One region of the Paenibacillus sp. EKM211P genome, then DNA from elsewhere that is predicted to be linked to it. Evidence: riboswitches for the same ligand, from Rfam matches in the RefSeq annotation. Region 1 holds a riboswitch; each other region holds the start of a gene.
What was found. A riboswitch is a leader RNA that binds a small molecule or an ion and turns the genes downstream of it on or off. The one in region 1 is predicted to bind thiamine pyrophosphate.

Region 1 (10,592 bases):
TGACCAATATCAAGTTGGCCGATGTCGATTTCTACTACTTTCAAATCCGGATTAATAAGGGCAATGAGGGCAAAAAAATAAGCCATGTCCTTAGCATATATTTTCGTTAAAATGTTGGTGGACCCCTTGACTAACATTAGCTGGTTTTCTTTTTTTAGGCCACTCCATCTGAAAACCTTAAAATTCGCTGTTTTCAATGTTCCGATAAGGGTGCCGAATGTGCTACAATAAAGCTTTGAAAGAAACGAAAGATTGATGAAATAAGAACACTCGGCAGTGCCGATGACAATAAGGAGCCAAAAACAGCTTATGAGTTTATTGACTGTAGAAAATGTATCCCACAACTTTGGGGACCGTGCATTATTTAAAAATGTTTCCTTTCGATTACTTGCGGGGGAACGTGTAGGATTGGTAGGAGCTAATGGTGTTGGTAAATCGACACTCATGAACATTCTGACTGGAAAGTTGCTTAAAGATGAAGGCAAAGTGGAATGGACTCCACGTGTACGTTATGGCTATCTGGATCAGCACACCAAGCTGACGCCAGGCAAAACAGTACGTGATGTATTAAAAGACGCTTTTCTTCCTTTGTTGGAACTAGAAAAGGAAATGATGCAAATTACAGACAAAATGGGAGAGGCTTCTCCCGAAGAGTTGGAAGTCTTGCTGGAACAGATGGGAGAAATTCAAGAGCAATTGGATATGGGGGATTTTTACCTCATTGATGTGAAGGTTGAAGAAATGGCGAATGGATTAGGTCTCTCTGCCATCGGACTGGATCGGGATGTAGCAGCACTTAGTGGTGGGCAACGGACAAAGGTGCTTCTTGCTAAGTTGCTGTTGGAAAAGCCAAATGTATTGCTGCTGGATGAGCCTACCAACTATTTGGATGTGGAGCATATTGAATGGCTTACGCGATATTTGAAGGATTATCCCTATGCTTTTATCCTCATCTCACATGATACTGAATTTATGAACCAAGTTGTTAATGTAATCTACCATCTTGAATTTGCTAAGATGACCCGCTATTCAGCTAACTATGAAAAGTTTCTTGAAATGGCGGATCTGAACAAAGCACAGCATATTGATGCATATGAGAAGCAGCAGGAATATATTAAGAAACAGGAAGATTTTATTCAGCGCAATAAAGCGCGCGCATCTACATCAGGCCGTGCAAAAAGCCGTGAAAAGCAGCTTGATCGGATCGAACGTATTGATAAGCCTGAAGAAGCTGCAAAGCCAACCTTTCAGTTCAAAGAAGCCCGTGCGAGCGGGAAAACAGTTTTTGAGGGTATTGATTTTGAAATTGGCTACACTCATGCCCTTTTGCCTAAAATGTCCATGACGATCGAACGTGGCGAAAAGATCGCAATTGTTGGCTGCAATGGTGTTGGTAAGTCTACGTTGCTCAAAACCATTCTCGGGAAAATACCTCCAATCAGCGGAAAAACCTATCAAGGGGATTTCTTGCAGCCTGCTTATTTTGAACAGGAAGTAAAGGCGGAGAAAATTACACCGATTGACGATGTATGGAATGAATTTCCGCATTTGAATCAGCATGAAGTACGAGCGCATTTGGCGCGCTGTGGTTTGAAGAATGAGCATATCACCCGGCCTTTGTCTGCGCTTAGTGGTGGAGAACAGGCTAAAGTCCGCCTTTGTAAACTGTTAATGCGTGAGAGCAACTGGGTACTGTTTGATGAGCCTACCAACCACTTGGATGTCAAAGCAAAGGATGAACTCAAACGCGCTTTGAAGGAATACAAAGGGACCGTATTGCTTGTATCCCACGAACCGGACTTTTACGAGGATTGGGTAACCAAAACGTGGAATGTAGAAGAGTGGTCTAGTAAAGTTAACTAAAATCCAGTTCTGACAGATTTCACACAAGGTGGGGTTTGCAGAATTAGGAAAATATGCTAAGCTATCTTTAGCTGATACAATAAAATAGTCACACTAGGGGAGCCGCCCATGCGGCTGAGACGAAAAAAATGGATTTCGGACCCTTTGTACCTGATCTGGGTTATGCCAGCGTAGGGAAGTGAGTACTGTACAAACAAGGTAGTAGCTCTTTACTTTTGTTTGCGCAGGGAACGATATACGTTTACGGATATAATAGTCCGTTCGATTTTGAACGTTTGTCAAGCCACTTCCTCTGGGAAGTGGCTTTTTGCGTTTCGTTCATCTTCATTTGTTCGAGCTTCCGTAGACGGATTTACATATGATCTCCTTTCATTATTGCTGGTACATGTGGCTGGCTCCGTATGATATTACCCAATAGGGAGCTGCAACAATATAGTTCAGCTTATACGATTATTTTATATTTTTTAGTCCAAGTGAGGTGAAAATGAGATCGAATTACACGTAATTACGATGGAAAGTGTCTCCTGTGTGGATGTACCCAAAGTGGCAGCCGCTATTTGTCCTTATATTCATTATGTACACGCACGTTCGAAACAGAAGGGTGCCTCTGCTTTGCTTTCTTTGACTCGTAGCATGATCGAGCAGGAAGTTCCTTTGCAGCAAATTGTAGTAAATGACCGTATGGACGTAGCTTTACTTACCTTGGCAAGAGCTGTCCAGCTACCTGCTAATGGGTTATCTGTGATGGATGCGAAAAGTCTGCTTCCAGTGGGTACACGCTGTGGAGTGTCTGTACATTCCTTGGAGGAGGTGCAGACCGCTGAGCAGGGGGGAGCAGACTATGTACTATTTGGTCATGTATATGAGACCTATTGTAAGGCCGGTCTTGTACCGCGGGGTGTAGCACAGCTTGAACGCATTTGCAGATTGTCGGCCATTCCGGTGATAGCGCTGGGAGGCATACAACCTCATCATGTTCCAGAGCTCTATCATGCCGGAGCAAGCGGAATTGCGGTGATGTCTGGTATATGGGAAGCAGAGTCACCCGTTGCAGCAGCGATGGAATATAGGCGAATGGTAGATCTTGTAGTTCACGACCTGTAGCAAGAAAACGAGACGAAGGGAAAGCAGAATGCTCACCGGAGAGGAGACACGGAACATATGTCAAAGACACATACAGAGAAAAAAGCAATAGGACACGCAGAATGCTTGGTCATAGGCGGAGGTGTGATCGGCAGTGCCATTGCTTATCATGTGGCTAAGGAGGGACGAAGTACAATTATGCTGGAACGATGGATCCCCGGTGAGGGAGCATCAGGAGCAGCGGCGGGAATGCTGGCAGCGGAAAGCGAAGAGTTCTCAGACCTTGAGCTGGCGCGATTTGCTCGCGCAAGTCGAGATGCTTTCCCTGACCTTGTCTGTGATTTGGAGCGTTTATCGGGTATTTCAGTTGATTTTCGTACAGAAGGTTTTGTGACCCCTTTTCGTTCAGAAGCAGAGGGCCAGAGACGCTGGAATGCTGCGAATATCCGAGAGGATGATAGCCCTATTTGGTGGGATGCCAGGGAATTGGCTCGACGGATTCCGGGCTTGGCAGATCAAGTAATTGGGGCTATATACCGATCAAAGGAGACACAAGTGGCCCCTGTTCAGCTTTGCCGTGCTTATGCAGGGGCAGCTGCGGTGCTGGGAGCAACAATATGGTCTGGAACTCATGCTGAGGAACTGATCATACAGGACGGCCGAGTTTGCGGTGTGCGAACGGATAGTGGATTTTTTTCCTGCGATCAGGTCGTGATTGCCGCAGGCTTGGACAGCTTGAAATTGCTAGAACAAATTGGATTTGATTATCCTCTTTATCCAGTCAAGGGTGAAGTGGTAGCAGTCTCCTTGAAGGACCATCCGTTGGATTATACCATTTATGCCGATGATGTTTACCTCGTGCCTAAACAGAATAACGAGCTTTGGATTGGGGCTACGAGTCTTCCACATCAATATGACAAAGAGGTGACCGTAGGAGGCTTAAAAGGACTGTTAGTACGTGCATCTGCCTGGTTGCCGCGTGTACAAGAAGCTTCTTTTATACGTGCTTGGGCGGGCTTACGTCCACAGGCAGCTGCGGAGCGTCCTTTCATTGGCCCTGTTCCTGGAGTAGAGGGCGTCTATGCTGCAGTCGGGCATTATCGTAACGGTGTCTTGCTTAGTGATGCGACTGGGCGAGCGATGGCAGCTATGCTTAAAGGGGCTGATGCGGCTGGACTTGGAATAAGCAAATTTTCTTCTGAACTCCTCAAGGAGGAAAGCTTATGAAGCTGATCATTAACGGACAGAGCATGACCATTTCTAATCGAATCACTCATGTGGATCAATTGCTGCATGAACTTGATTTAAAGGTGAAAACCGTAGTGGTAGAGCTGAATCGGCATATATTGACCCGTGAAGATCATCATGAGACGGTACTTAAGGATGGAGATTGCCTAGAAATCGTACATTTTGTAGGAGGCGGTTGATCATGTTAACCATTGGAAAAGCATCATTTACCTCAAGGTTGTTGCTGGGAACAGGGAAATTTTCGGATCTGGATATCCAATCCCAGGCTGTAGAGGCTGCTGAGACAGAAATATTAACGTTCGCTGTGCGCAGACTGAATTTGGAGGAACGGGATAAGCAACATTTTCTTGATACGCTAGATTTGAGCCGGTATACACTTCTTCCCAACACAGCAGGAGCAACAACAGCAGAAGAGGCAATCCGTATTGCCAAGTTGGCAAAAGCCTCTGGCTTGTGCGACATGATTAAGGTGGAAGTCATTGGGGATAGCAAAACGCTGTTGCCTGACCCTTTTGAAACGTTGAAGGCTAGTGAAAAACTGCTAGAGGAAGGCTTTGTCGTACTGCCCTACATATCGGATGATGTGATACTAGCAAAGAGGCTGCAAGAGCTTGGAGTACATGCCATTATGCCTGGTGCCTCACCGATTGGTACAGGACATGGTTTGCTCAATCCGTTTTCATTAGAGTTAATTATTGAGCAAGCAGAAGTTCCGGTTATCGTCGATGCAGGTATTCGCTCACCTGGTGACGCAGCAATGGCGATGCAGTTGGGAGCAGATGGTGTTCTCCTAAATACAGCTGTGTCGGGAGCGAAGAACCCTGTGAAAATGGCTGAGGCCATGAAGCTGGCTGTGCGTGCAGGCAGATATGGTTTTGAGGCAGGGATGATACCTGTAAAACGATATGCTTCAGCGAGCAGCCCAACAGAAGGCATGGTTCAAGGATGAGGATATCTGAAAAATCCGGTGCTGGAACACCACAAATTGATCGTTATTCCAGACAGGAAAGGTTTGCACCCTTTGGGCCTGCAGGCCAACGCCGGCTTGCTTCTTCTCACGTACTAATCATAGGTGTTGGAGCGCTGGGTACAGGCATTGCAGAAACGCTAGTTCGTGGAGGCGTAGGTACGGTAAGTCTCGTAGACCGGGATTATGTGGAATGGAGCAATTTGCAGCGCCAGCAGCTTTTTCAGGAAAGTGATGCAGCGCAAAGGTGTCCCAAAGCAATAGCGGCCCAGCGAAGATTAAAGGTTATTAATTCGCAAACAGTCATCCATGCACATGTTTTGGATGTTGGGGTAGAAGAGCTGGAAGAGTTGATCCAGGGGGTGGATCTCATGATGGATGCAACCGATAACTTCGATACTCGGCTTCTTATGAACGACATGGCTCTCAAGCATCATATTCCTTGGATTTATGGAGGATGTGTGGGTAGCTACGGTGTAACTTACACTTTTTTACCGGGTCAAACACCTTGTCTACACTGTCTGATGGGAACTGTACCGTTTGGAGGAGAAACATGTGATACAGCCGGCATTATTCCGCAGGCAGTACAAATGGTCACCGCTAATCAGACTACAGAAGCTTTCAAACTTCTTGGTGGATATCCCGAGGACTTGAGAGGAAAATTGCTTTCGTTTGATTTGTGGAAAAATGAATATGTAGCAATAGCAGTGGATCGTCTCAAAAAGTCGAATTGTCCTTCTTGCGGTAGCCAACCGACGTATCCCTATTTATCGACCTCTCATCGGCAGAAAACAGATGTTTTGTGCGGTAGGGATACCGTTCAAATAAGACCTGCCAACCGGATATATCTGAATCTCGCAGAGATAGCAGATAGATTTGCAGCATTAGGCGAGGGAAACGTAGAGTGGAATTCGTATCTGGTTTCCTTTAGTGTGGGAGAGCATCGCTTGGTGGTTTTTGCAGATGGCAGAGCGCTGATCCATGGGACAAAGGACGTGGCCAAAGCAAGAAGTCTATATCATCGTTATTTGGGCTAAAAACCATAAACCTTAAAGCAGAAAGCCATTCTTCAGAGAATGATTTTCTGCTTTTTTGTTACACTAATACAAATATGTTTAATGGCTTATAACAAACTTGTTCGTATCCAATATGTAATGCGATGTCCAAACCAGGTGGGTGAAAAAGATGAGCCCGTTAATTGTACTTGTGGATGAAAATGAAGCGCCCGCTGTATTCGTTCGTCCATTGGAGCAGGCAGGTTATCAGGTGGTTCATGTTCGTAATACGTCGGATGTACGCTCTTATATAGCTCAGCATCCTGTGAGTTTGCTACTCCTAAACATTAAAGATGAACAGGCGGGCACTCAAGGCTTGATTCGCATTTTGCAGCAGAACCATCCTCATGTCCCGATACTTGCAATGATTTCATCAGATGAAGAGGCACATATGGTTTCCTGCTTTGAACAAGGAGCTCATGATGTAATGGTAGTGCCCTTTTATCCTAGAGTTCTTCAGGCTAGAGTGGCTAATTTATTACGAATTTTTGGTGTTGAACGTGATGTGAAAAGGGCAATCGAAGCGGGGGATATACATATAGACACTGCAAGCAGAATGGTGAGCAGAGGGGAGCGAAAACTGGAATTAACTCCGAAAGAATTCGATCTTTTGCTACATCTGGCAATACATCTTAACCAAGTTTGCAGCAGGCAGCAAATTTTAAAAGATGTTTGGAAACATGATTATATCGCTGATACGAACGTAGTAGATGTGTACATCAGGCATTTAAGGGTTAAAGTAGATAGAGGACAAAAGTTTAAAATGATTCGAACGGAAAGAGGTATTGGGTATTCACTCAGAACGCCAACCGAAGCAAAATAGCATAAGTTATATAAAAAAGCCGGAACTTTTCGTCCCGGCTTACCTATTTCAAATGAGTGTTACATTACAGCACGCGACGTGCTTTAATGTATGTTCTTTTCCAGTTGCCAGAGTTCAAATCAGAGATGGTCACCCCAGGTCCGCCGTAAGTGTGTAAAATTTTACCCCCGCCCATATATACTGCTACGTGAGTAATGTTACGTCCTGTGGCACGGCTACCGCTTGAAAAGAACACTAAGTCCCCTTTTTTCAAATTGGCCTTGGATACGGCATGTCCGACTTTAGATTGTTGAACGGAAGTACGCGGCAAATCGACTCCGTATTTCTTGAATATGTGCTTCATGAAAGAAGAACAGTCAAAATTGCGTGTGGTGCTTGTGGAAGCTCCAAACTTATAAGGAGTACCCATATATTTTTTGCCGTAGTTAATTACTTTTTGACCTACGGTAGTAGTAGCAGTAGCAGCTTGTGCTGTATTTGTTCCCTCAATGGCAAAAGTACCAAAGCCGATCGTGGCAGCGACTCCTGCGATAATTACCTTTTTTATGATTTTATGCATATTCATGTTGTAAATACCTCCAAAAATTGATTTGTGCAATAATTTGCTGAGTTGCTAACTAACTGACAGCGTTGAGTATAACAGTTTTGAAGCCACCTAATAGTTGGAAAACTACTCTCAAATGCTTGAGGGACAAGGCTTACGTCGTAATTATTAAAAAACGATTAAAAATTACAATTTGTAAAAAATAAAATGATTCTAGAACCTGTGAAAACGGAAAAACCCTTGTTAATCAAGGGTTTTGAGTAGGTGAACAACTTTCGAAATAGTTACAACAATGTCATAATTAATCCTTGCTTTGAATAACGAGTAGTAGACCGCTTTTAATAGAAATTGTACCTTTTGCAGCCGTTAGCTTATTGCTAACACCACGTGATTGTCCCATTTTAAGGGTTGCATTATGAAGTGGATACATAAATCCTTCCAGTTGTATACCTGTTACTTCGGCGGTCATTGGAATCAGCGATGCATATGTATAGCCCATAGGCTGGATCTCGAGCGTTGATCCGGTCAGCTCGATATAATTATGTGCGTCCATGATAGCGCAACTAATATGATGCTGCATAGCCCGTACTAATATTTGAACATTGGCTAATGTGTGGTCCATCCGAGTACCAGTCACACCGAGCATGAGTACATGATCTGCTTGTTCGTCCATAGCGATTTCTAAAGCGAGTTCTGTATCTGTTAGGTCCTTAAGTACTGGATCACACGCAAGCATACGTTGGCTTGCTGATTTCACCCTTTCTTGTTCCTCCGAAGTAATCGAATCAAAATCTCCTACAGAGACATGAGGCGTAATACCGTGTTCTATCAGGAAAAGGGCACCTTTATCTGCACCTATAATAAAATCATCGGGTTGTATTTGTTGTAAATCTTCTTCATTAAGACGACCGCCTGAAAATACAATGGCTCGTTTTTTCGTCATATCCAACATCCTTTCTTTCTGTATACGGTCCCATATATACGATCATTTTAAGTATACCGCGATAAATATGGCTTGCACAATTTTGGAGGACCTGGCTACAATGGAACAGAAAAAAGAAGTGTGACGTGAATAGGAAGGGGAACGAAATGATTAACGTGTTGTTTGTGTGTTTGGGCAATATTTGCCGCTCTCCCATGGGGGAGGCAATACTGAGACATAAAGCAAAGGAACGGGGATTAGATGCAGAAATCCGGGTGGACTCGGCTGGAACAGGCGACTGGCACATTGGAAATCCTCCACATGAGGGAACGCTAAAGCAGCTTAAACTGCACGGAATCAGCGAACAAGGCATACAGGCACGACAAATAACGGATCGTGATTTTGACGCGTTTGATTATATTGTGTGCATGGATGACTCTAATGAACGAAATATGCGTAAACTTGCAGGTGGAGCAGATGCTGATATTCTAAAGTTCATGGATTTGCTTCCCCAAGAAAAGTTAAGAGAAGTACCCGACCCATATTTTACCGGAAATTTTGAAGAGACCTATCGATTATTGGACGCGGGATGCGAGGCCTTGCTGGACAAGATCATAGAAGAAAAGCTATAATGTGAACGACAGATGACGGCAATCATTGCCGTTTTTCGTTATACATTTTTGAAAGCGTAACCAAATTATAAAAAGAGGAAGGAGCCTTATGACCTCATAGGTTAATGCTCCATTCCTCATCATGCTGGGATGTTTTTTACTCAGGCACGATCCAAAAAATACATTAGCGCGTCAGGCAACTCGTTTTGCCAAAAGCCCCATAAATGTTTGCCATCCTTTTCACGGTAAGAAACTTCGGCGTTCCGCTCGCGCAGTAAATCTGCGCATTGACGGTTCAGCTCTACAAAGTTGTAAATGCCGGTATCACTCTCAAAAGCATCTTCCTGAAGGCCAACTGTCATCCAAACATTTAGATGCGACAGTTCTTTCTCACGGGCAATAATTTCTTGCGAAGCTTCATAGTAGGCACCTGAGAGGCTGATAATACGATTAAACAGCTCAGGATACAATAGCGCCAAATGCAAAGACACACTGCCTCCCAGTGAATCTCCAGCAAGAATGCGGGAAGCTGCATCTTTTCTTATAGGATACTTTTGTTCCACATAGGGAATAATCTCTTCTGCAAAACAGGCAGTATATGCCTCAAAACGATTGCCGAAGGGAGCGTACTCCTGAGTTCTGATTTTGGTGTTCACTTCTACACCTACAATAATGAAGGGTTCCACGCCTTCATCCAGTATGAGACGGTTGGCGTGTGTTGCAATGCGTCCAAAGTTGAAGAATTCCTCTCCATCCTGACAGTAGACGACCGGGTAGCTCAATATTTCATTATAGCCGGGCGGCAAATAAATCCGAAGAATTCGGGTTTCGCCAAGTAAGCGGCTGTCTACTTCGTCTTTAAGGATAGTTCGTTTTAAATACCGAGAATCCGTCATTTTTCGTCACCTTTCTTGGGTATTATTTTGCATTAAGGATCACAATAAGTTAAGATTACCCTGATTGCAATAGATGCTTAAAATTTCAATCATGTACTAAGCTGTTATAGTAAAAAACACACCCTGTTACATACACAAAAATGTGGCAAACTCAAAAAAAATAACTAAATCTTTGACGCGAGCGATATAACAGGTGTATAATAATCCTATAACAGCGGAACTTGATATTCAAATTTTTTTGTTGAGGTGAAGAAAATGAGCAAGGTTCCTTATGAAGTTTACACAGAGGAAGTTGAGGCTCTGTCCGTGCTTTCTCCGGATGGTGAAATTATCAATAAAGATAAATTGCCTAAACTTACAGATGATCAATTGAAAGAAATTATGTATCGTATGGTATTTACACGTACTTGGGATGACCGTGCTGTTAACTTGGGCCGTCAAGGACGTCTCGGCTTCTACGCTCCGGTATCCGGACAAGAAGCAACAATGGTTGGTAGTGAATTTGCGCTCCAAAAAGAAGACTTTATTGCACCAGGCTACCGAGATATTCCGCAACTCGTTTGGCATGGCCTGCCATTAT
Region 2 (10,592 bases), on a different contig from region 1:
TCGTCTATGACCTCACGGTAGAATATGCCGAAGGCCACGGTACGCTGGACTATGTGATTCGCACCGTAGTCAGCAAAGATACGCAGACTGATCTGCGCGAGATTCATGAGGATGCGCTCCCCCCTGTACCCCCGCCACAGGCGCATCCACGGGGCGTATGGTCCTTTTCTGAAACAAATGCGCGTATGCCGGAGTATGTAGTAGGGCAAAGCGCCAACTACCGAGCATGTGCCACTAAGAAGCTGAACGGCGAAACTCCTGCAGATCTTCTGTTTACAGGGGAACGCAGCGAGCTGGGGCCTGCGCTTGATAATCGCGGACAATTCGGAACAATATATAACGCAACCATTCCTATCGTTAATCACAGTAGTGAGGTACGTACCGTACGAATCTACGCTAATCCACGTGGAGGTGCATTCGCCGGGTCTGTACGCGTAGATGGTCATGTATACGGTATCCCCTTGCTACAAGATAATACCAAGGTATGCCGACTGACTGACATCCGCGTCCCGTCTGGCCAGTCGAGCTATTCTCTTAGCTTCATGGTTGCAGGTAGCGCGACTACTCCGCTGGGTTTATACGTGATCACACTATAATCGTAATAACATTAGATGGACACATGGGTCGCCTCAATAGTGCAAAGAATATAATTAAGATGTAGTTGTTCTAAAAAAATCAAATAACCCGGTGACCATAGATCATCGGGTTATTTGTGTCGATTTCTTTATAGAATACGCTATTTCAGATTACACTACTCTACTAAGTATAAAATTGGATGGTGGAGTAGGCTCCGGCTTACCAAACAAATAACCCTGAGCTAGCGACACACCTGCATCACGACAAAATTCAAAATCCTCCATTTGCTCTACACCTTCAGCCAACACCTGACCACCAAAACGAAAAGCGGATTCCACTATCCCAGTAATTTGGCGTTTTTGATCACTGTTACTGTGACAGCCATCAATTATACTGCGGTCAATTTTAACATAATCGGGCTGGAGGCAATTCATAAGCTCTGTCGTAGAATAACCTGCCCCTACATCGTCCAGTGCCACCGAAACTCCCCGTGTACGATATTGTTCAAAGATTTGATGCAAAAAATTCAGGTCGTCTATTTCTTCCGTCTCTACGACCTCAAACACAAAATCCTCCGTATTCATGGATAGCCGATCAATTGTCTCAAAGGTATGATTCAAGCAATAAGCCGGATTATAAATAGTTGAAGGGAGAAAATTAATAAATCGTTTAATTCCCGTCGGAAGGCATGTCGCACTTTTTTCAATGGCGGAAATACGAGCCGAGCGATCCAAATGAGCATGCAAGCCAGCTTCACGAGCAACTTCAAACAATCGGAAAGGCTGAAAAGACTTATCGGGCTGTGATGGACGCAGCAAAAACTCAAAGCCTATGATATTCAGCTTGTAGTCAACAATAGGTTGCATATGGCTGGTAAAGTTTTGATTCTTAATAATACTCACCAGATCCGGATGTTGCAGTCGAGCTTGCAATTGACTAAATAAAAGCCAGTCCTCAAATCCCTCAACATGTTGCAAACCAGTCACCACAACTTGCATTTGGTCCAAGCACTCCTGCGGCAGACGAGCCAGTCCGTTAACCAACTGTTCCAACTGTGAACGGCTGTCGTAGCGAAACACGATGTTATCCTCACACCAATGTTCTGGTTTCATTTGTTCCGATAGCATACCCAAGCCCTCTAATGCTGGAGTAAGCGACACCCTAGAATGCCTAATTTTCAGCAATCCTTGATCCTTAATAGGTAATATGATGCTGCAATTGCTGCAAGTCATAATGGTCCTCCTCGGAACAATTTCCCGGTTTTTTCACCATTATATCACAAACAATTAGAACAAAAGTACTATATAATTACGTGTTTTGACAAAAAATAAGCTTATTCCGAACAACAACTTAGGACTTAAGTACATATTCGACAAAAACAAAGCCTTTTTTACACTCATAATAAACACGGTACTATTGTATTGGGCATCAAAAAAAGCAGCAAATCTCTTGTTTAAAGAGACTTACTGCTTCATTCTGTTATGGAGTGGAGACTAAAATCCCAAGTTACTTGGACGCCTTTGGCTTCGTTGTTATAGCCGGTTTTGCAGCCGCAGGTTTAGTCGTTTTGACAGCTGGCTTCGCGGTTGCTTTCGCAGGTGCCGCAGCTTCCTTCACAGAGGTCGTTGCTGCACTAGGCTTAGCGCCAGCTTTCAAGCTGTATTTGGCAAACCCGTCTGCCGCGTTGCTCAAGTATGAAATTTGTTGATTTCCGGCCAGCACGTCTTTGGCATCAGGAGAGGACTCAAAAGTAACCTTGGCCTGACCAAAAGGAGCAATAGACCAGTTGCCGTCCGCTGACGGGTTAATCGTTCCGTTCGTACGGATATAATCAACAACGACTTGGCGACTTTCATCCGGTGCTGCCATCACAATTCGTTTGCCATCTGGGTTAGCCAGTTTGGAGGAGGAAGCACGATAGTTATTGGTCGCAACAATAAATTTCTGTGCAGGATCAATAGCCTTCCCATTGTATTGCAGATCCTTGATACGATGGGCTGAAGAATCAATAATAGTTCCCTTGGCATCATATCGTGCAGGCTGAGTTACATCAATCTGGTAATTCACACCGTCAATCACATCAAAATTGTAGGTTGGGAAATCTTTGTTGATCAGCGATTGTTCCTCAGTTTTGCTAGGATCAATGCGGTTGAACTGACCCGCAGACCACTCCAGCCACTCCTGAATTTCAGCACCAGTAACTTCTACAGCATGAACCGTGTTCGGGTACACATACAGATCGGACACGTTTTTAATCGCTATTGTACCTTCAGGAATGTTGGTATAATACTCGGCACCGTTGCGACCACCGGCTTTGAATGGAGCGCCTGCCGATAATACGGGGAGATTTTCGTATTCGGTTCCTTTAAGATGGTTTTGAACATACCATTTCTGTGCATTTGTCACAATTTGAATGGACGGGTCATCCTGCACTAATGCAAAATAGCTGGTAATCGGTGCAGTCGTTGTTCCGACAGGTTGACGGATATAATCCAGCGTTCCTTGATGCTCTCCTTTGATCGCATCAATCAGTTTAAATTCAGGAGTAAACTGCACTGCCTGATTGGTAGTACTCACAACTGGACGCACTTTTGACTGAGAGTTGATTACGTGCCACTCGCGATTTCTCTTCTCCAAGCTCAGATCAATAATGCCCAGATCCTTACCCCACGAAGAAGCTTCCACAGCCGGTACGCCATTAATTGTTCCTTTATCCAAATCTACACCGCTCATATCTTTAAAATCAGAGCCTGGGAAAGATTTGTGAGCATGCCCAAACAAAATCGCGTTAATCCCGTCTACCTGGCTCAAATATTTAACGGCATTCTCCATCATTGGCGTTTGCGGCACATCCTCATAGCCTGTGTGTGCAAGCACGACAATAATGTCAGCACCTTCTGTTTTCATTTGTGGAATAAACTTTTTGGCTGTTTCCACAATATCCTTCGTAACGACCTTATCCTTCAAATTAGCTTCATCCCACTGCATAATTTGGGGGGTTACCAGACCGATGACACCCACCCTAAGCGTATGCTCTTCGCCCTTCTCATCCGTTACTTTTTTATCAAGAATCTGATAAGGAGTAAAATAATTTTTAGTAGCTTGACCCTCATTATCAACATAAACGTTCGCATTTACGTAAGGAAAATCAGCTCCCTTGAGCGATTTGTCCAGGAAGTCAAGACCATAGTTGAATTCGTGGTTGCCGACAGTAGCCGCATCATAATCCATCAAGTTCATCATCTTATAGACCGGATGGACACCGCCTTCTTTCTCAAAGGTTTTGTTGCGGGCCATATAATCGCCTAATGGATTGCCCTGCAGCAAATCACCGTTATCGAACAGCATGCTGTTTCTTGTTTCACTACGTGCTTGTTGGATCAAGCTTGCTGTGCTAACCAAGCCATATTCATTAGTTTCTTTGTCCGAATAATAATCATAATTCATCAGCGCCCCATGAATATCTGTTGTTTCCATGATCCGCAAATTCACCGTAGCGCTATCGCGAGAATCGATAGCTGCCCAGGATGGAGCCGCTGAAAACACCAGCAGGCTACAAGCTACAACTGCTGCTGTAAACCCTTTAAACCAATTTTTACGAAATAACAAAATATACCCCTCCTCATTAAGGTGTATGCCTCATATACATACTTTTGCACATATATGTAAGCTTTGAACCCACCATTCCTATTTTAATCCAACGCCAGACAAAAGAGTAGTCATTTGCTTAAAATATTTATGAAAAAATAATTATTTTGCGTATAAAAAAAGCCAATAAATCTCCTGAAAAAGTTGGAAATTTACTGGCTTGTCCGTTTATATTGTTTCTATTTTGTCCACACCTGGCGCTCCGTTTGTTGACCCACGTACTCAATACGAGTCGGATTGACGTCTAAGATGACATAATCGGGATCATCTGGTCCGGAAAACCATTTTTTCAGAGAATCATTCCACACTTGTTTGCGTAACCCCTCATCAGCTGTAATCTGGACGGTAGCCTCCACTTCCAAGACTTCCTTCGTGCCACCCACTTCATAGCCCAGCAGCAGATAAGCATTCGGATTGTCCTTTAGCTCATCCACTTTATGTGTTTTGCGATCCGTCGCCAGATGAATGTTCATTCCATCGTTAAAAAGGGCCATATAGCGTACTTTCGGTTTTCCGCCCTCAACCGTACCTAACGAGCAAAATTTGTTGTTATCCAAAGCCTTCACAATGGCTTGTTCCAGCTGACTGCGATCCAGTGTCTCCGTTTTACCCACAGTACAACAACTCCTTTTTACGAATTAGAATTCTATAGGGCTATGCCACTTGGCACCAGCTCTCCTAAACATACAGTGTAGCTGTTCTAAAAATAACATGACCGAAACAGATCTGAATGATTCATGTCCATTTTCAGATCAAAGCTCACAGTAAAAGTGTACCCTGTCGTTCGACAAATGAACCGTGAGCGCTCCCTCAAGGCTGGACAGACCTGCTTTCAAGGCATATAATCGTCGTAGTAAACCCGAATAAACGAACCCATTAAACCATACAATGCCAGGGGTGCTGGAATCGGCCGGCTGAGAGTGTGTCCCAAGACACTGACCCTTACAACCTGATCTGGGTAATGCCAGCGTAGGAATGCTTAAGCAAGATGTGCCTTTTATTAAAACAGGACATCCCTTACTTTGGTATATACAAGCGCAAGCGTCCCGGAATCTCGGGACGCTTTTTTTGTTGAAGATAAAGTTGTTGGAAAGATTGCTTCCGGCAGATGTGATTTTTGTGAAAATGGGGAATATAAACTGTCTGATTGGACGGATAACGGGTAATTAAAAAGGAGAGAACACAACGATGAAGCGCATGAAAATGTTAAGCCTGGGTCTAATCAGTCTGTGGCTCATGGCTATGACTCTGACCGCTTGCGGCGGCAATCCCCCTACATCTCAAAAGGAGGTTCCTGCTGCCGACACTTCAACGTCTACCTCGGCAAAGGGGCTCAAAGATGTTAAAGTCGTGCTCGACTGGACACCCAATACGAATCACACGGGACTCTATGTCGCCAAGGACAAAGGATTTTACGAAAAGGCAGGCTTGAATGTCCAAATTGTTCAACCAGGTTCAGGCGGAGCCGACCAAATGGTTGCTTCGAATGCTGCACCTTTTGGTATCAGCTATCAAGAAGGCGTCACTCAGGCTCGCATCCAAGGCGTACCGCTCGTATCCATCGCTGCGGTGATTCAGCATAACACCTCTGGCTTCGCAGCTCCGGTAGACCGCGGAATTAAAAGCCCGAAAGATTTCGAGGGTAAAAGCTACGGTGGCTGGGGTTCTCCTGTAGAAGAAGCGGTCATGAAATCCATCATGGATTCAGACCAAGGTGATGTGAGCAAAGTGAAAATCGTCAATATGGGCAATGCAGACTATTTTACAGCCGTGAAGCGGGATATTGACTTTGCCTGGATTTTCTACGCATGGACCGGGATTGAGGCCGAGCTTCGAGACGAGCCCTTGGATATGCTGTATGTAAAAGATTATTCCAAAAGTCTCGATTACTATACACCTGTAATTGTGAGTAATGAACAGACGATAAAAAATGATCCTGACCTAGTCAAAGCGTTCATGGATGCTACCGCACAAGGCTATGAATACACTATCGCCCATCCAGAAGAAGCGGCGAATATCTTAACTAAAGCTGTGCCAGAGCTGGACAAAAAACTGGTACTTGCTAGCCAAAAATGGCTAAGCCCGCGTTATCAGGACGATGCCACGCAATGGGGCTTACAAAAAGCAGAGGTATGGCAAAACTACTCGGATTGGATGTATGAACGCAAGCTGCTCAGCAAACCTTTGGAAGTCGATAAGGCCTTCACAAACGACTTCTTGCCCAAGCGTTGATCATTTTGTTAAATCGCTAAATAAGACTGGAGTAGAGAAGTGAACGAAGCGTAAATACGGGCTTTGTGTGTAAAAATGCCACACAACCTATCAAAAAACTAAAGTGCTTTTAAGGCGGTTGGCAGCGTAGCGGTTAACTTGAATCTGGAGAAGCGAAACGTTCGCCTGAAAGCTTTCTTTAGGAAAGCTAGCTTCGGAAGCATACACTTAGGGAATTCTTACCTTTAAAATTTAATTCAAAGAATCCCATGGCAACAGCGATCGTAAGATCAAATGAAACGCGAAGCGGTCTCCCCGCCTTAAACCAATTTATTTTCCTAATAACTTAAACAATAAAGGACAGGTGAAATTCACATGGCTAATACACTGCTCAGCATTCAAGTCATCCCTAAAACACCTAATAACGAAGACTCTTACCCCTATGTAGACAAGGCGATTGAGGTCATCCAGCGTTCCGGTGTCAAACATCAGGTGAATCCATTGGATACGACCATGGAGGGCGAGCTCGACGAGTTGCTGAAAGTGGTTAAAGAAATGCACGAGGCTTTGACGGAAGCTGGAAGTCCCAGCGTCATTTCACAGATCAAAATTGCACATAACCCACAGGGTATCAGTATGAACAAGCTGACCGAGAAGTATCGCCCATGAATCCGAATGGCAAGAACGCATCCTGGTGGAAAAGCGTATGGCCGCCCCTTGTGGCGGTCCTCTTCTTTTTAGCGGCTTGGCAGGGAGCGGTTTCCTATTTACATATTGAATCCTGGCTGCTGCCAGCTCCATCCCTAATCGTACAAGAGGGTATGGCGCAGTCGGCGTTGCTTGGCACCCATACATGGGCTACGGTTCGCCTGACGCTTGCGGGATTTGCTATAGGGACAGCAACGGGACTGCTGATCGCCATCGTTCTTCATACGATTCCTTTTCTCAAATCTGCTCTATACCCGCTCTTGATCCTTAGCCAAAACATTCCGATTATCGCCCTCGGTCCGTTGCTCATGGTATGGTTCGGTTTTGGCGTGCTGCCCAAGCTTATGGTCATTACATTAGTATGCTTTTTTCCCGTGGCTGTAGCAGCCATGGACGGGCTGACACGGACAGACCGTATGATGATGAACTACATGCGGATGTCGGGTGCAAGCCGCAGGGCTATTTTTCTAAAACTAGAGCTGCCACACTCCCTGCCACAAGTCTTCTCTGGCATTAAAATCGCTGCTACCTACAGTGTGATGGGCGCGATTATTGCCGAATGGATTGGGGCCAGTGAAGGAATTGGATATTATATGTTGCTGCAAAAGTCTGCCTATCGTACGGATCTCATTTTTGCCGCTATCGGTATTATTGTTGCACTCAGCTTGCTGATGTTTGTCGTTATTTTACTACTGGAGAAATGGTTGGTTCGCTGGAAACCTGATCAAGAATAACATCCACATATTGCATTAAAGCATCAATGAAAGGACGTGGCATATATGAGTCTGCATCCGACTGACTTGACATCACCACCCGTCGCTGATGAACAGCAACAAGCCGGAGAACTGCAGGTAATGACGCCTGCCCCTCCTGCTTTGGAATTGGACGGGATCAGCCTCGCCTTCCGGGAAAAGCGAAGCTCACTGCCTGTACTACAGGATGTATCCCTTACCGTTAAACCGGGCGAATTTGTCTCCCTCATTGGTCCATCAGGCAGTGGCAAAAGTACGCTGTTTCACATCATCGGCGGGCTGCTCAAGCCGCAGCAGGGACGTATTCGTATGCATGGACAGGACGTGACTGGTGAACGCGGTCATATTAGCTATATGCCGCAGCAGCCCGCCCTTTTCCCGTGGCGCACCACGCTGGACAACATACTGCTCGGGCAGGAAAATGCACCGCGAAAGGATGCAGTAGCAGAGTCCCGATACGTCAGCGAACGTGAACGGCGCAAAGAAGCCTTGCAATGGCTTGAGCAGGTTGGGCTGGGCAAGTTCGCGAAGGCGTATCCGCATACGCTGTCTGGTGGCATGCAGCAACGGGCGGCCTTTCTTCGCGCCCTGCTTAGCCCGCAGGAGCTAATGCTGCTGGATGAGCCGTTCAGCGCACTCGATGCGTTGACACGCGCAGATATGCAGCAATGGTTATTGCGGATGTGGGAGAAGAACCGCCGCTCTGTGCTGTTCATTACCCACAGCATTGAAGAAGCGCTGTTGCTCTCCGACCGCATTTATGTGCTGTCGGCGCGACCTGCTTCAGTGATGCATGTCGTAGACGTTCCTTTTCCTCGCCCGCGTAGGGAAGAAATCACCCTCGATCCACGCTTTATGGAATGGAAGCAGACAATGACTGGCTGGATGCGTGAGGAAAAGCACAAACTGGACGGCGATATGGACACCGCTGAAAGTGTCCGTAAAAACACCTCTGACGGCGGGGTAAACCATTATGAATGATTGGAATGTGCACTCTGCATTGAGATTGAACGCGACAGCAACTGTTCCCTTAATCGACGCACACATTCATGTAGACAGCTACCCGCCTGAGCAACAAGAGCTATTGCTCGCTTCGCTTGCCGACAACCATGTAGAAGCCATTATAGCCGTGTCCATGCATCTCGCCTCCAATCAAGCCAACCTGCGCCTGGCTGAGCGTTGGCCCGGGCTAGTACGTCCAGCCTTCGGCTTTCATCCAGAACAGGCTCTGCCACCACAAGCCGAGCTTGACTTGTTGTTTGATTGGATGGACGAACATGTACAACAAATGATTGCGGTAGGTGAAGTCGGCCTGCCCTATTACAATCGGCTGGAAGCCTCACGCAGCGGAGATGCTTTTGACCTCGCTCCCTATATAGCACTACTGGAGCGATTTATCCAGTTTGCAAGCAAGCATAGCAAGCCCATCGTGCTGCACGCCGTTTATGAAGATGCAGACATGGCCTGCGACCTATTGGAACGTCACGGCGTTACGCAAGCGCATTTTCACTGGTTCAAGGGCTCTGCCGCCACGACCAAACGTATGGCCCGTAATGGCTATTATGTGTCCTTCACACCGGATCTCCTGTACGAAGAAGAAATCCGCAGTTTGGCAAGACAGTATCCGTCTAATCAGGTCATGGCAGAGACAGACGGCCCATGGCCATTCGAGGGCCCTTTTACCGGACAGCAGACACATCCACGGATGACTGCCGAGGTCATTCGCGAGTATAGCAAGCTGACCGGTCAAGATGAAGCTACTGTCCGTCAATTGTTTTATGATAATACGAGCCGCTTCTACTCCCTGTCCAATTCATAAAGGCATATCAGCTAGTTACTAAAAGGCTCACAACCATAACTTGTAGTCAAAGCAAAGAACCTCCTTATATACGCGAAACTTTATCATGCGTAATTAAGGAGGTTCTTGTAATTTTACATACACGTGTTGCTCAAATGCAGCTCATCCATTGCAACGTTTTTTGACGTTGCTCCACTTTATTGCTTCAAGAAACCCTTCTGTTCCAAAAATGGCTTCAACTGCAAACGCGCTGGCTCGGTCAATCTCGTCGCCATTTGCTCAGACCAAGGTGTAGAGCGTTGACCGCCCGTACGTTCCTTCAGATATTCAGCTGATGTATGGTCGTATACCTCTACAGCTTTCATCGTCTGATTTTTATCGTAACCATTCATATGCAAAACACCGGACAGTGGAAGTCGTGGACGCAAGCCCGTTTCCTGATCCGGTACACCAATGCACATACCGAACACTGGATATACCAGCTCTGGTAACCCTAACAACTCGGATACCTCTGCTATTTTAGTACGAATGCCCCCGATGTAAACGATGCCCAAGCCGAGTGATTCAGCGGCCACCGCTGCATTTTGTGCAGCTAACGCGGCATCAATGGTTGCAACCGTATAATTTTCGACGGACCCTTCGTAGGAAGGCTGGCCTGGCTGATGATGAATCGTCACCTGCTTCAAACGATACAGGTCTGCGCACCACACCAGAAATGTAGGGCATTGCTCAACATAAGCCTGCCCTCCTGCCAACTCGGCCAGTTTTGTTTTTAAGGAAGGCTCGGTAACGGCAATAACGGTATATGCCTGCACATTGCTGGACGAGGATGCCATTTGGCCAGCTGCCACAATAGCTGCGAGCTGCTCGTCGGCAATGGGGTCTGACTTGAATTTTCG
Region 3 (10,592 bases), on a different contig from region 1:
TACCCGTGTAAAAACCGCCCGGCGAATGACTCCGCCAGACTCTATATAGCGTAAGGTTGGCTGTATTTCTTCAAAAGCAATTTGCTCCGCATTAAATCCGCCTGTCGATTCGTAAGCGCTCATTCGCCAGAAGCGTGCAGCTTCAATGGAGCGTTTTCCCAAGGTCTCTCCTGCGTTGTTAATTACATTCCGCTCGAAAACCTTTACTTTGGAGAAAAAATTATTTGCTTCCGAATATGCCTCCTCTGGAATAACCAAGGCACCAATATCTTGATGATCGTCAAAAAAGTCGATGCTTTGCTGAATTAGATGTTCGGCTAAAATCATATCGGAATCCAATACAAATATGTATTCGGCACCCAAGCGCTTCGCTTCCTCAACCGCTTTGACTCTAGCAACTCCCCGCTCTCCATGAGGAAGCTCCAATACGGTAACGGGTACTGAGCTCCCTGCGGACAGCATACGAATCGTCTCAACCGTCCGATCACTGGAGCCATCATCGGCAATTACAATATGCAGATCCCTGTAATTTTGCCCCATACAGCTTCGCAAACAAGGCTCTATTGTACGTTCATTGTTGTACGTGGAGAAGAGAATGACCACTTTGTCCACTCTGTTCCGCCTCCTCTGTCCAATTCTCCATCAACTGCTCAAACGCGGCAGCTGTATGATCAAAATGAAATCTTAGCGCATATTGGTACGCTCGCTCACGGATGGCCATGTAATCTTCGCCACCCTCTGCCGCTCTTTCCATTTGTTCAGATAATCCTCGAATATCGCCGTGAAAGCATAAATATCCGCTTTTTCCGAAATCCGTCGCATCCACCAGACCGGGAGAATTGCTCACAATGCTGGGAGTTCCAACCGCTGCCGCTTCGGTAATCGTCAATCCCCAGCCTTCACGCAGGGAAGGGAATACGAGCGCATGGGCACGGCTCATCAGCTCCAGCTTATACTCTGCTGAAACAAATCCATAAAAGGTAATATCGGCTTGTGATTGTCCCTGTTCATCCGGTTCTCCGTATGTCAATCCATACCGTTCTATAATCGGCAATAATTGTTCTGTCACATAGGTTTTATCGGTTTTTCCGGCAATCCATAACATAGCCTGGGGGAACTTTTCCTTGAGCCGCCCAAAGGCTTCAACGACCAGATCAATGCCCTTATATTTAACAAAGCGTCCGGCATACATGAAGGTTGGGTTAGACTCCTTCGTCAAAAATTGTTCACGCGGCCAATGATCAAACTCAATGCCTTCCGGTAAAAGATGAACGCGATCTGGATGAAAGCCCAGCTTAAGCAGATCATACCGGGTAGACGGGGATACGGTGAGCGTCCGATCCTTCCGTGCCAGCTTAAGCATGAGGGGCTCCATATGAAATCCAATCATATTTAGCGGGAACCTGGCATTTTCATACCATATTTCCCTTGTTAGCTGATGTATGAAAAAAATTCGCTTGGATGCCTCCACCCAAAATCGGGTAAAGAACTGATGCGTATTCGCTTGATTAATTACATAGTCAATCTGCTGCCGATGACGACGGTAATAGCGCATCGCATAATAAATAACACTGTATATGTTTCCTTTTCGAATATACGTAATTCCGTCGATGACTTCATGCTCAGGCATCCCCTCAAATTGGGGTGAGAAATGAATGAACTGAAACCGGCCTTGCTGTGAGCGTTTCAGCATTTCATGGGTGAAAATTTCTGCTCCCCCGCTTTTCGGAGAACGAATGTCACGCCAGGAAAGCAATAGAACTACGGTCTTATCGTCCTGCTCTAGTATGGTATTCATGGGGTGATTCCTCCCCTTATCTTTATTTTGAACAAATACATATAGGCATCTATCACAAAGTAGAGAGACATAGCTCCGTACACAATGAACTCTGACAACAAAAAATCGATCGGGTCTGTGTGAGCCATATGAAAGGCTACTAATAAAGCTGCGGCTCCCGCCATCAGACTGAACATAAAGGTGCGTCTGCCCACTAATACGTGCACATGCACAAAAAATAGCACGATGGAAAAAAGCCAATACACCCAGCCTCCCCATGGAATATAGGCCTCAGCCGCCTGGTAAGAGGCTCCAAATAATATGGGAATAGAGGGTGGGAATATATAAGTTGTGCCCACATATACACACAGCGCGGCTACAGCCATTAATCCAGCATAGATTACAATTAACTTGCCCAAAGCCTGGCGGTCATGCCCCTGCGCACCGATCTTTGGAATAAAGGCAGCAATCAAGCTGTACGAAACGTAATAGACCAACTGGCTGTACTTCAGCGCAATGGCATAGCTGCTGGCCTGCTCAGGAAAATAATGCTGTACATACAACATGTCGATGGATATACAAAACAGAATGAATAAATTCGTCATAAGGCTGTCGGTGAAATCCTGACCTAGTGACTTCCATAACCCAGCAGGGATATGTTCTCCTCTATATGTCAATAGGGACAAGCCTTGGGCCGAAACGATCCAGCCGTGAAGCAACGACAGCAGCATTCCCCCACAGCTCGCTAATAGTAAGGCTTCCAGCCTTAACCCCAGGGCAGCCAGGACAAAAAACAGGCATAGCTTCCCTAATACCTCAATGTAATAGTTCACATTGAGCGCCAGCATGCGTTCCCTCCCCTGTAAATCTCCACGGCACGAACTCACCAGAATATGCAATCCGATCAAGGCATACAGCATGAACAGCGGGCCGGACTCAACGCCCAATAGCGAACGCAGCAACGGATGAAAGGAAAGTGAAATGATCATGGCAAGCAGAGTTAGCACTAGAGGTGCTTTTAGTAATAGAGAACCGAGCGGTAAGCTGCGTAGCAGAAGCTTCTGGTCAGCCTTGGATACCAGCTTGGCGGTTAACAGCTGGATGGATAAGCCCAATACGGACAACAGTGCAAAGAGGGCCAACAGCGCGTTCGCCTGACCATAGGCTTGTCCGGTAAGATACCAGCTCGCTGCAATGTGGAAGAAAAAATTGAATCCGTTAAGCAGCACATTAAAGAGGGGGAACATCAACGAACGCAATCGGTTGTTCACGTGGTTATCTCACCCGCCGATCCAGTCGCCAAATCTCAATGATAGAGCGCAAAAAACGAATGGAATCCTTCCAGACATGAATGTGCGAGCCATCTCGGTCAATGCATTTGACGGGTAGTTGCAGCACACGGAGCTGAAGTCGCTTGGCAATGAACATCATCTCCAGATCCAGCGCTAGTCCGAGTTGTTCCTTCAAATGTGGAAACATCCGCTTCACGGCAACCGAGCTCATCACTTTAAGACCCGTCTGGGAATCTACTACACCGGTTGGTAAAAAGGGGCGAGAGACGACCCGTTTGCCAAAGCTAACGATAGATCGCAATAAAGAACGATTCTCGGCGGTCATATCTTTGGTTCCAATCACAACATCATAGTAGCCCTGTTGAACAACATTGATCATTCTGGCAATATCCTCAATAAAAAAGGAATCGTCCGCGTCCACAAATACGTAGTAATCCGCACCGATGGTCCGCATTCCTTCCAGATACGTCCCTGCCTTGCGCGTATTGCGTCCCAATTCCCTTGTTTGAAGCAGTGGACTCAAGTTCTGGTTAATCCGGTTTACGGACAAGTCCGTTGCTGCCTCCAGCGCTTTAATCAAGGCATTCGTGCCATCGTGGCTACCATCATCAATGAGATAAATCGAACCCTCTATAATATGGCTGCGGATAAAGGCTTGCAGTCGCTCAGCAAAGGTTTTGACATGAACAAAACGTTTCTCTTCGTTATACACAGACAAGATGAATGCAACATGTTGGCTTTTAGTCGAATACTCGGGATAGAGCAAGCTTTGTATTTCAGAAAGTATTTCTTCGGTATCATTGGCTTGCCAAAATAGCAGACGCAATCGGCCTACTCCGATAATTTGCACCATATGCAGATCACTGAACGGAAAGGTTACATCCGTCACCAATAGCAATGGCATTTGTGGAAACTGGCTACGGATCTGATTAGCTTTCCGCACGGCTTGCCCCGGCTCCCTATAATCTATCAGGCAGCAACTTGCGCCCTCGTAGACTGAAGCTTCCTCCGTGTCCTCGCACTGTATATATTGGTAAAAACAAATCACATTGGGATAATCAATAGCCCTGTTGTTATCGCTAAAAATGGCTATAGGTCCCTGCACACAAACCTCTCCTTTTCCTCCGAATAATTCTATTTTGTTGAAAAAGAATTAAAAATGTTTGCTTAGTAAGATTAAATTAATGTCCAAATACTTCATATTTTCTTAACAAAATAGCTCACATCCCTTGATATATAAGCATTCAAGAGAAGAAAAACTAATTTTCATATTTAATAAAAACAGAGCATTTAGACCTGATTCATTAGGACTATTACCATACGAATTACAAGGTGAATCCGAAAACAAAATTAGTTCTATAGGATTAATAAAAAGATACACATATGGTCATTTTGTCATAGATTGATAGACGAATAAAACCAATTCGTACGTCCATACTATGGACAACATGTCATTTTTCATCATGAATAATTACTGAAATATAGGGAAAGAAGGTATTTTTATGGAAGCATTTCATGTCAATCGTGATGGGTCATTATCTACTCCCTTACGAGGAAAGGACGTGCTAGCAAACCCTCTTTTGAACAAAGGGGTGGCATTTACAGAAGAAGAACGCAAAGAACTGGGCTTGGAAGGAATTCTTCCTCCCACTGTCCTTTCATTGGAAAAACAGAGCGTTCGGGCATATCAGCAATTCCTGGCACAACCCACCATGCTGCGTAAAAATGCTTCACTTAACGACCTTCATAACCGGAATGTCGTGCTTTACTATCGGCTGCTAACCGACCATTTGAGTGAAATGCTGCCCGTAGTCTACACACCGACTGTAGGAACCGCCATTCAAGAATACAGCCATGAGTACAACCGTCCCGGGGGCGTATATTTATCGATAGATCATCCGAACGGTATCGGACAGGCGTTCTATAATTCCGGCTTGCGTAGTGAGGATGTTGACCTGATCGTGGTCACGGATTCAGAAAGTATTTTGGGAATTGGTGACTGGGGGGTCGGGGGAATTAACATTGCTATTGGCAAACTTGCTGTATATACAGCTGCGGCAGGTATTCATCCCGGGCGGGTGCTGCCCATTGTACTGGATGTGGGCACGAATAATGAAAAGCTGCTGAATGATCCGCTATACATCGGAAACCGTCATAAACGAGTTCGCGGAGAAGCCTATCATCAATTTATTGATACCTTTATCAGCAAAACGTTAACACAATTCCCGAAAGCGCTTTTGCATTGGGAGGATGTGGGCAGCGTGAACGCACGCCACATTATAGGGAAATACGGTCAAAACATTCTCACCTTCAATGATGACATCCAGGGCACAGGAGCAGTCACATTAGCTGCGATTGTTTCGGCGGTAGGTGTCACCAAAATTCCGCTACGTGAACAAAAAATACTTGTCTTTGGTCCAGGGGCAGCAGGAATCGGTAACGCCGACCAAATACGGAGCGCTATGATCGAGGACGGGCTTCCTGCAGAAGATTCTTTCAGGTCGTTTTGGGCCTTTGATTATCGCGGGCTATTAACGGACGATATGGAAGATGTACTCGATTATCAGAAACCATATGTGCGTAAAAAGGAAGAAATCAGCTCATGGGCCCGATCGGAAGACGGCAAAATACCGTTGCTGGAGGTCATCCGTCAGGTAAAACCTACAATCTTAATTGGGACTTCCGGTGTAGCGGGTGCCTTTTCTGAAGAGATTATCAAGGAAATGGCAAAGCATGTGGAACGCCCGATCATTATGCCCATGTCCAATCCTACCAATCTGGCTGAAGCGGTACCCGAGGATTTGATACGATGGACTGATGGCAAAGCATTGATTGCTACGGGAAGTCCCTTTGAGCCCGTCACCTATAACGGTACGAAATTTGAAATTGGTCAGGCGAACAATGCCTTTGTTTTCCCGGGACTGGGTCTAGGCGCAATTGTGGTCAAGGCCAAACGAATCACTCCTTCCATGTTTACCGCAGCAGCTGATGCCGTTGCCAACGCCGTAGATTCGAATGAACTTGGCGGCGCACTGCTGCCCCATATTCGAAAATTACGTGATGTTTCGTTTGCGGTTGCGGTTGCGGTAGCAAAGGCCGCAATTCAGGATCAGGTAGCTCAGGCACACCTTCCAAATATTGAGCAAGCCATTCGGGATGCAATGTGGAAACCGGAATATGTGAGGGTCAAAGCCGTGGAAAGTGTAATCCAACACCCTCACTAATCCTTCACTAGGCATAAGCAGTTTGACATAACATAGGAACGAATGTACAGTATTAGTCAAAAGAATAGGAAAGTCCACTAGGGGAGCCATTATGGCTGAGACAAGAATGAATCTTGGACCCTTTGAACCTGATCTAGTTCGTACTAGCGTAGGAAAGTGGAGCCTTCTATATAGGGTTTCAGGCGTTTTTGCGCATTGAACCTATGTTGAAGCCGCTCCAGTTTTCGGGGCGGCTTTTTGGCATTGTTCCGAGAATTGTATCTTACGGGACTTCTTATTCTCCATTTTTGTTGGAGGTGGGGAAATGAGTTTTTCGCAAGAGCTCCGTCAGCAGGCGGATGGCATTTTTCAAGCCATTTATGAGCATCCCTTTGTGAGAGGTATTGCTGAAGGAAATTTAACAAGGGAACAGCTGATTCACTATGTAAAACAAGACTTTGAATATTTGAGCGCCTACATGCGGATTTACGGCATCGCGATCTCCAAAAGCACGAGCCGGGAGGATATGGCTGTATTTAACGAACAGATCTCTTTTATTCTCAACAGCGAGGTTCATCCGCATCAAAATTTTTGTGCTATCGCAGGTGTCACCTATGAAGAGATGCAGGGATATCCACTCGCTCCGTCCGCTCATCATTATATCCGCCATATGCTGACCGTCGCACATGAGGGTAGTCTTGGGGAAATCATGGCCGTGCTGCTACCATGTCCATGGACATATCTTGAAATTGGACGCAGGCTAATGGATGAGGTAAGACCAGACGAGTCTCATCCGTTCTATGAGTGGATTTGCTTCTATGGCAACCAAATTGAAGATGTAACCTTCAAATATCGAGAGCGTGTGGATGCTTGGGCGAAAGTCGCCACGGCTGCCGAGCGAGAGCGGATGATTGAGCATTTTATGCTAAGCTGCCAGCTGGAATATATGTTCTGGGATATGGCTTATAAGCAGGAACAATGGCCCGTCCAGATGCGCGCTACGGTCTTGGAATAATCAGTATAGATGAGAGAGGATAAACATGATGAATATATGGGAACAAAGTTATTCGGCGCTCCTGACAAAGGTACAAAACAGCAACCCCCTCGTTCATAATATAACCAATGTGGTGGTCACCAACTTTACAGCCAACGGCCTATATGCACTAGGGGCTTCCCCGGTGATGGCTTATGCACCCGAGGAAGTAGCAGATATGGCCAAAATAGCGGGCGCCGTCGTGTTAAATATCGGTACGCTAAACCGTGAGCTGGTGGATGCCATGATCCTTGCTGGACAATCGGCGAATGCTCACGGTGTTCCAGTTCTGTTAGATCCGGTCGGTGCAGGAGCGACTAGCTTTAGAACCGAGTCAGCACTACGAATTCTAAACGAGGTTAACATCTCACTAGTACGAGGCAATGCAGCCGAAGTCGCTCATCTGATCGGAGAAGCCCGAGAAATTAAAGGGGTAGATGCAGGCGACAGTGCTGACAGCAGTAATGTCGATCTGGCAGTTCGGGCTGCGCAAACGCTCCATACCATGGTTGTCATCACTGGAAAAGAGGACGTCATCACCGATGGGGTTGAAGTACGATTGATTAGTGGCGGAGACGCGCTGCTTACGAAGGTAACCGGAACAGGCTGCCTGCTGACCTCTGTGTTGGGCGCCTTTGCAGCAGTTGAACCCAACCTGCTGCTCGCAGGCACAGCAGGTTTGGCATTTTACAGTGCAGCAGCTTCTCGAGCCGCAGCGCATACCGCAAAGCTGGGGCCGGGCAGCTTCCAGATTGCCTTTCTCGACGAGCTTGCCAAACTACATACTGGTTCGCTAGAGGGGCATGTCACGATCCGTGAAGCTGGAACAACTACAACAGGTGGTGCGCGATGAGAGACGTGCATGTACCGAGAGCGCTGACGATTGCCGGTTCAGACAGTGGCGGCGGGGCTGGAATTCAAGCCGATCTCAAAACCTTTCAGGAGCTTGGCGTATACGGCATGTCAGCTATTACGGCCATAACGGTACAAAATACTTTGGGAGTTCACGGTGTATATCCGCTGCCACAGGAAGCAACAGCGCAACAGATCGAAGCTGTAGGATCAGATCTTGGAGTCGACGCCCTAAAGACTGGCATGCTGTTTGATGCAGGCATCATCCGCCTGGTAGCCGAGCAGATCCGAAAGTTCGGCTGGGAAAAGGTTGTCGTCGATCCTGTAATGATTGCCAAAGGGGGCGCAAAGCTGCTGCAACCAGAAGCGGTGCAGGCATTGAACGACGACCTGCTCCCCTTGGCCCTGGTCGTCACACCAAATATCCCGGAAGCGGAGGCCTTAACCGGGATAAGCATACGTACGATGGAGGATCGCCGCGAAGCTGCGAGACATATTAGCAGCCGGGGTCCCAAATTCGTTGTGATCAAGGGCGGCCACGATGAGGAGAGCGAAAACAGCGGTCAGGTCATTGACCTGCTCTTTGACGGAACAGCCTTCACAGAGCTGGGCGGCAAGCGGGTGCGAACTGTCCACACACACGGAACAGGATGTACGTTCTCAGCAGCGATTACCGCTGAATTAGGGAAAGGCGTGTCTGTACCGGAAGCTATTTTGAATGGAAGAGCCTTCATTCAGGCGGCGATTGAAGATACGTTGTATCTGGGCCAGGGACACGGTCCAACCAATCATTGGGCCTACCGCCGTCGTCAGGAGATACTCCAATGAGCGGTCGAATATTACCTGAGATCATGCGGCGGCATTTACAGATGTATCTGGTTGTTGGAAGCGTGAACTGCCTCGCGGAACCAAGTCGGGTCGTGCAGGAGGCTCTTGCTGGCGGCACAACCATGATCCAGTTCCGGGAAAAGGGCCGTAGCGCGTTAACAGGGGTTCCTATGTTTGAACTTGCGCGTCAGCTACAAGATCTGTGCCACCACGCTGGTATCCCCTTTATCGTCAATGACGATGTGGAGCTGGCTCTTGAGCTCAACGCCGACGGTGTTCACATCGGTCAGGACGATGAATCGGCTGATTCTGTGCGTACGCGGATCGGAAACCGAATCCTTGGCGTCTCCGCCCATACGATTGAGGAAGCTCGTCGAGCCATTCTGCAAGGTGCGGACTACCTCGGCGTCGGACCCATCTATCCCACCATCTCGAAGGACGATGCTCAAGCCGTGCAGGGTCCAGCCATTTTGCATGAGATGCGCAAAGCGGGAATTGACCTTCCGATCGTCGGGATCGGTGGCATTACGGTAGACCGTGTGGAGGAAGTGGTAGGTGCGGGTGCCGATGGTGTAGCGGTGATTTCGGCTGTGACGCAGGCAAAACAAATTCGAGCTGCTGCAGAGGAACTAAAGAAAAAGGTAGTGCTAAGCATCAACCATCCGGGGATGTCCCCAAAACTATAAAGTGCCTTTAATAGTTCACGCAAGAGCCTCATTTACACTAATAAAGTAGAGATGAGGCTCTGTGTTGTCATAAAATTAATCTTTTACAGCTTGATTTCTTGTGTTCTTTTTTCAGCAATAAGTAATCCTAGCAAAATGTACCCCCTGTACAATATTCCCATGAGCAGAACAATACCAACGATTGAAACAAGAATAAGTAGAATATTCGCTACAAATAAAATAATTGCCATAGTCAAAAATATCCCCCCAAAAGATACTGATTTTTAAGCTTCCTATCCCCAGTGCACTTGAGCTCGTTGAATACCTGATTAACTATAAATATATGTCAATCGTCTTTTCTAATATTCGTATAGCATTCGAGAACAATTAGAAAACGATATTTAATTATATTGGTTTTGGGTTCCCCACTCACATAACCCTTCCAAAACAGGTAATAGTGTTTCCGCTTTTTCTGTGAGGCTGTACTCGACTTTAGGGGGAACTTGCGGATACTCTTTCCTATTTACCAATCCATCCGCTTCCAATTCCTTTAGCTGTGAACTCAATGTTTTATAAGTAATAGCTCCGATTTGTCTTTTCAGATCATTAAAGCGAACCACTTGGTTTTCGGCCAGAAGATAAATAATAACCATTTTCCATTTACCACCAATAACTGACACTGTATAACCAAAAGGTGTATCTTGAATGTTTTTAACTTTACCTTTATATTCAGCCATACTCATATGTACACTATCCTTTCGGGTAGTACCTATCAAATTAGTACGTACTACGTTTTTATTTGCGTTCAGTTTATACTAACCGTAATTTGAAGTAAAGGAGAGAAAATATGACTAAAACAATACGCCTGTTAATGCCGCAATGGCAAGGAGGAAACAATCCTAACTACTCTTTTGGAGCTGAACTGCTGGCTTGGCTAGCCCC

Region 2: another riboswitch for thiamine pyrophosphate. It lies ahead of G9G57_RS22920 (ABC transporter substrate-binding protein); the one in region 1 lies ahead of G9G57_RS20225 (thiamine phosphate synthase).
Region 3: another riboswitch for thiamine pyrophosphate. It lies ahead of tenA (thiaminase II); the one in region 1 lies ahead of G9G57_RS20225 (thiamine phosphate synthase).

The regions. Positions count from the first base shown of each region.
Region 1 is NZ_JAAMNS010000016.1:61,378-71,969, forward strand. Features, by position in the region: gene G9G57_RS26045 (hypothetical protein) at 1-137, opposite strand, end outside; gene G9G57_RS20220 (ABC-F family ATP-binding cassette domain-containing protein) at 310-1,863, shown strand; TPP riboswitch at 1,949-2,057, shown strand; gene G9G57_RS20225 (thiamine phosphate synthase) at 2,374-2,967, shown strand; gene thiO (glycine oxidase ThiO) at 3,025-4,173, shown strand; gene thiS (sulfur carrier protein ThiS) at 4,170-4,373, shown strand; gene G9G57_RS20240 (thiazole synthase) at 4,376-5,143, shown strand; gene G9G57_RS20245 (ThiF family adenylyltransferase) at 5,140-6,198, shown strand; gene G9G57_RS20250 (response regulator transcription factor) at 6,347-7,039, shown strand; gene G9G57_RS20255 (C40 family peptidase) at 7,104-7,604, opposite strand; gene G9G57_RS20260 (thiamine diphosphokinase) at 7,885-8,526, opposite strand; gene G9G57_RS20265 (low molecular weight protein-tyrosine-phosphatase) at 8,673-9,137, shown strand; gene G9G57_RS20270 (alpha/beta hydrolase) at 9,278-10,012, opposite strand; gene pdhA (pyruvate dehydrogenase (acetyl-transferring) E1 component subunit alpha) at 10,268-10,592, shown strand, end outside.
Region 2 is NZ_JAAMNS010000021.1:33,630-44,221, forward strand. Features, by position in the region: gene G9G57_RS22900 (hypothetical protein) at 1-596, shown strand, start outside; gene G9G57_RS22905 (EAL domain-containing protein) at 747-1,808, opposite strand; gene G9G57_RS22910 (bifunctional 2',3'-cyclic-nucleotide 2'-phosphodiesterase/3'-nucleotidase) at 2,083-4,185, opposite strand; gene G9G57_RS22915 (pyridoxamine 5'-phosphate oxidase family protein) at 4,404-4,838, opposite strand; TPP riboswitch at 5,108-5,217, shown strand; gene G9G57_RS22920 (ABC transporter substrate-binding protein) at 5,413-6,456, shown strand; gene G9G57_RS22925 (MTH1187 family thiamine-binding protein) at 6,811-7,104, shown strand; gene G9G57_RS22930 (ABC transporter permease) at 7,101-7,877, shown strand; gene G9G57_RS22935 (ABC transporter ATP-binding protein) at 7,923-8,876, shown strand; gene G9G57_RS22940 (TatD family hydrolase) at 8,869-9,714, shown strand; gene nfsA (oxygen-insensitive NADPH nitroreductase) at 9,891-10,592, opposite strand, start outside.
Region 3 is NZ_JAAMNS010000023.1:56,570-67,161, reverse strand. Features, by position in the region: gene G9G57_RS23865 (glycosyltransferase family 2 protein) at 1-612, opposite strand, end outside; gene G9G57_RS23860 (glycosyltransferase family 4 protein) at 572-1,798, opposite strand; gene G9G57_RS23855 (transporter) at 1,795-3,048, opposite strand; gene G9G57_RS23850 (glycosyltransferase) at 3,053-4,174, opposite strand; gene G9G57_RS23845 (NAD-dependent malic enzyme) at 4,572-6,293, shown strand; TPP riboswitch at 6,363-6,465, shown strand; gene tenA (thiaminase II) at 6,598-7,287, shown strand; gene thiM (hydroxyethylthiazole kinase) at 7,313-8,158, shown strand; gene thiD (bifunctional hydroxymethylpyrimidine kinase/phosphomethylpyrimidine kinase) at 8,155-8,985, shown strand; gene thiE (thiamine phosphate synthase) at 8,982-9,671, shown strand; gene G9G57_RS23820 (hypothetical protein) at 9,755-9,907, opposite strand; gene G9G57_RS23815 (winged helix-turn-helix transcriptional regulator) at 10,052-10,393, opposite strand; gene G9G57_RS23810 (arginase family protein) at 10,498-10,592, shown strand, end outside.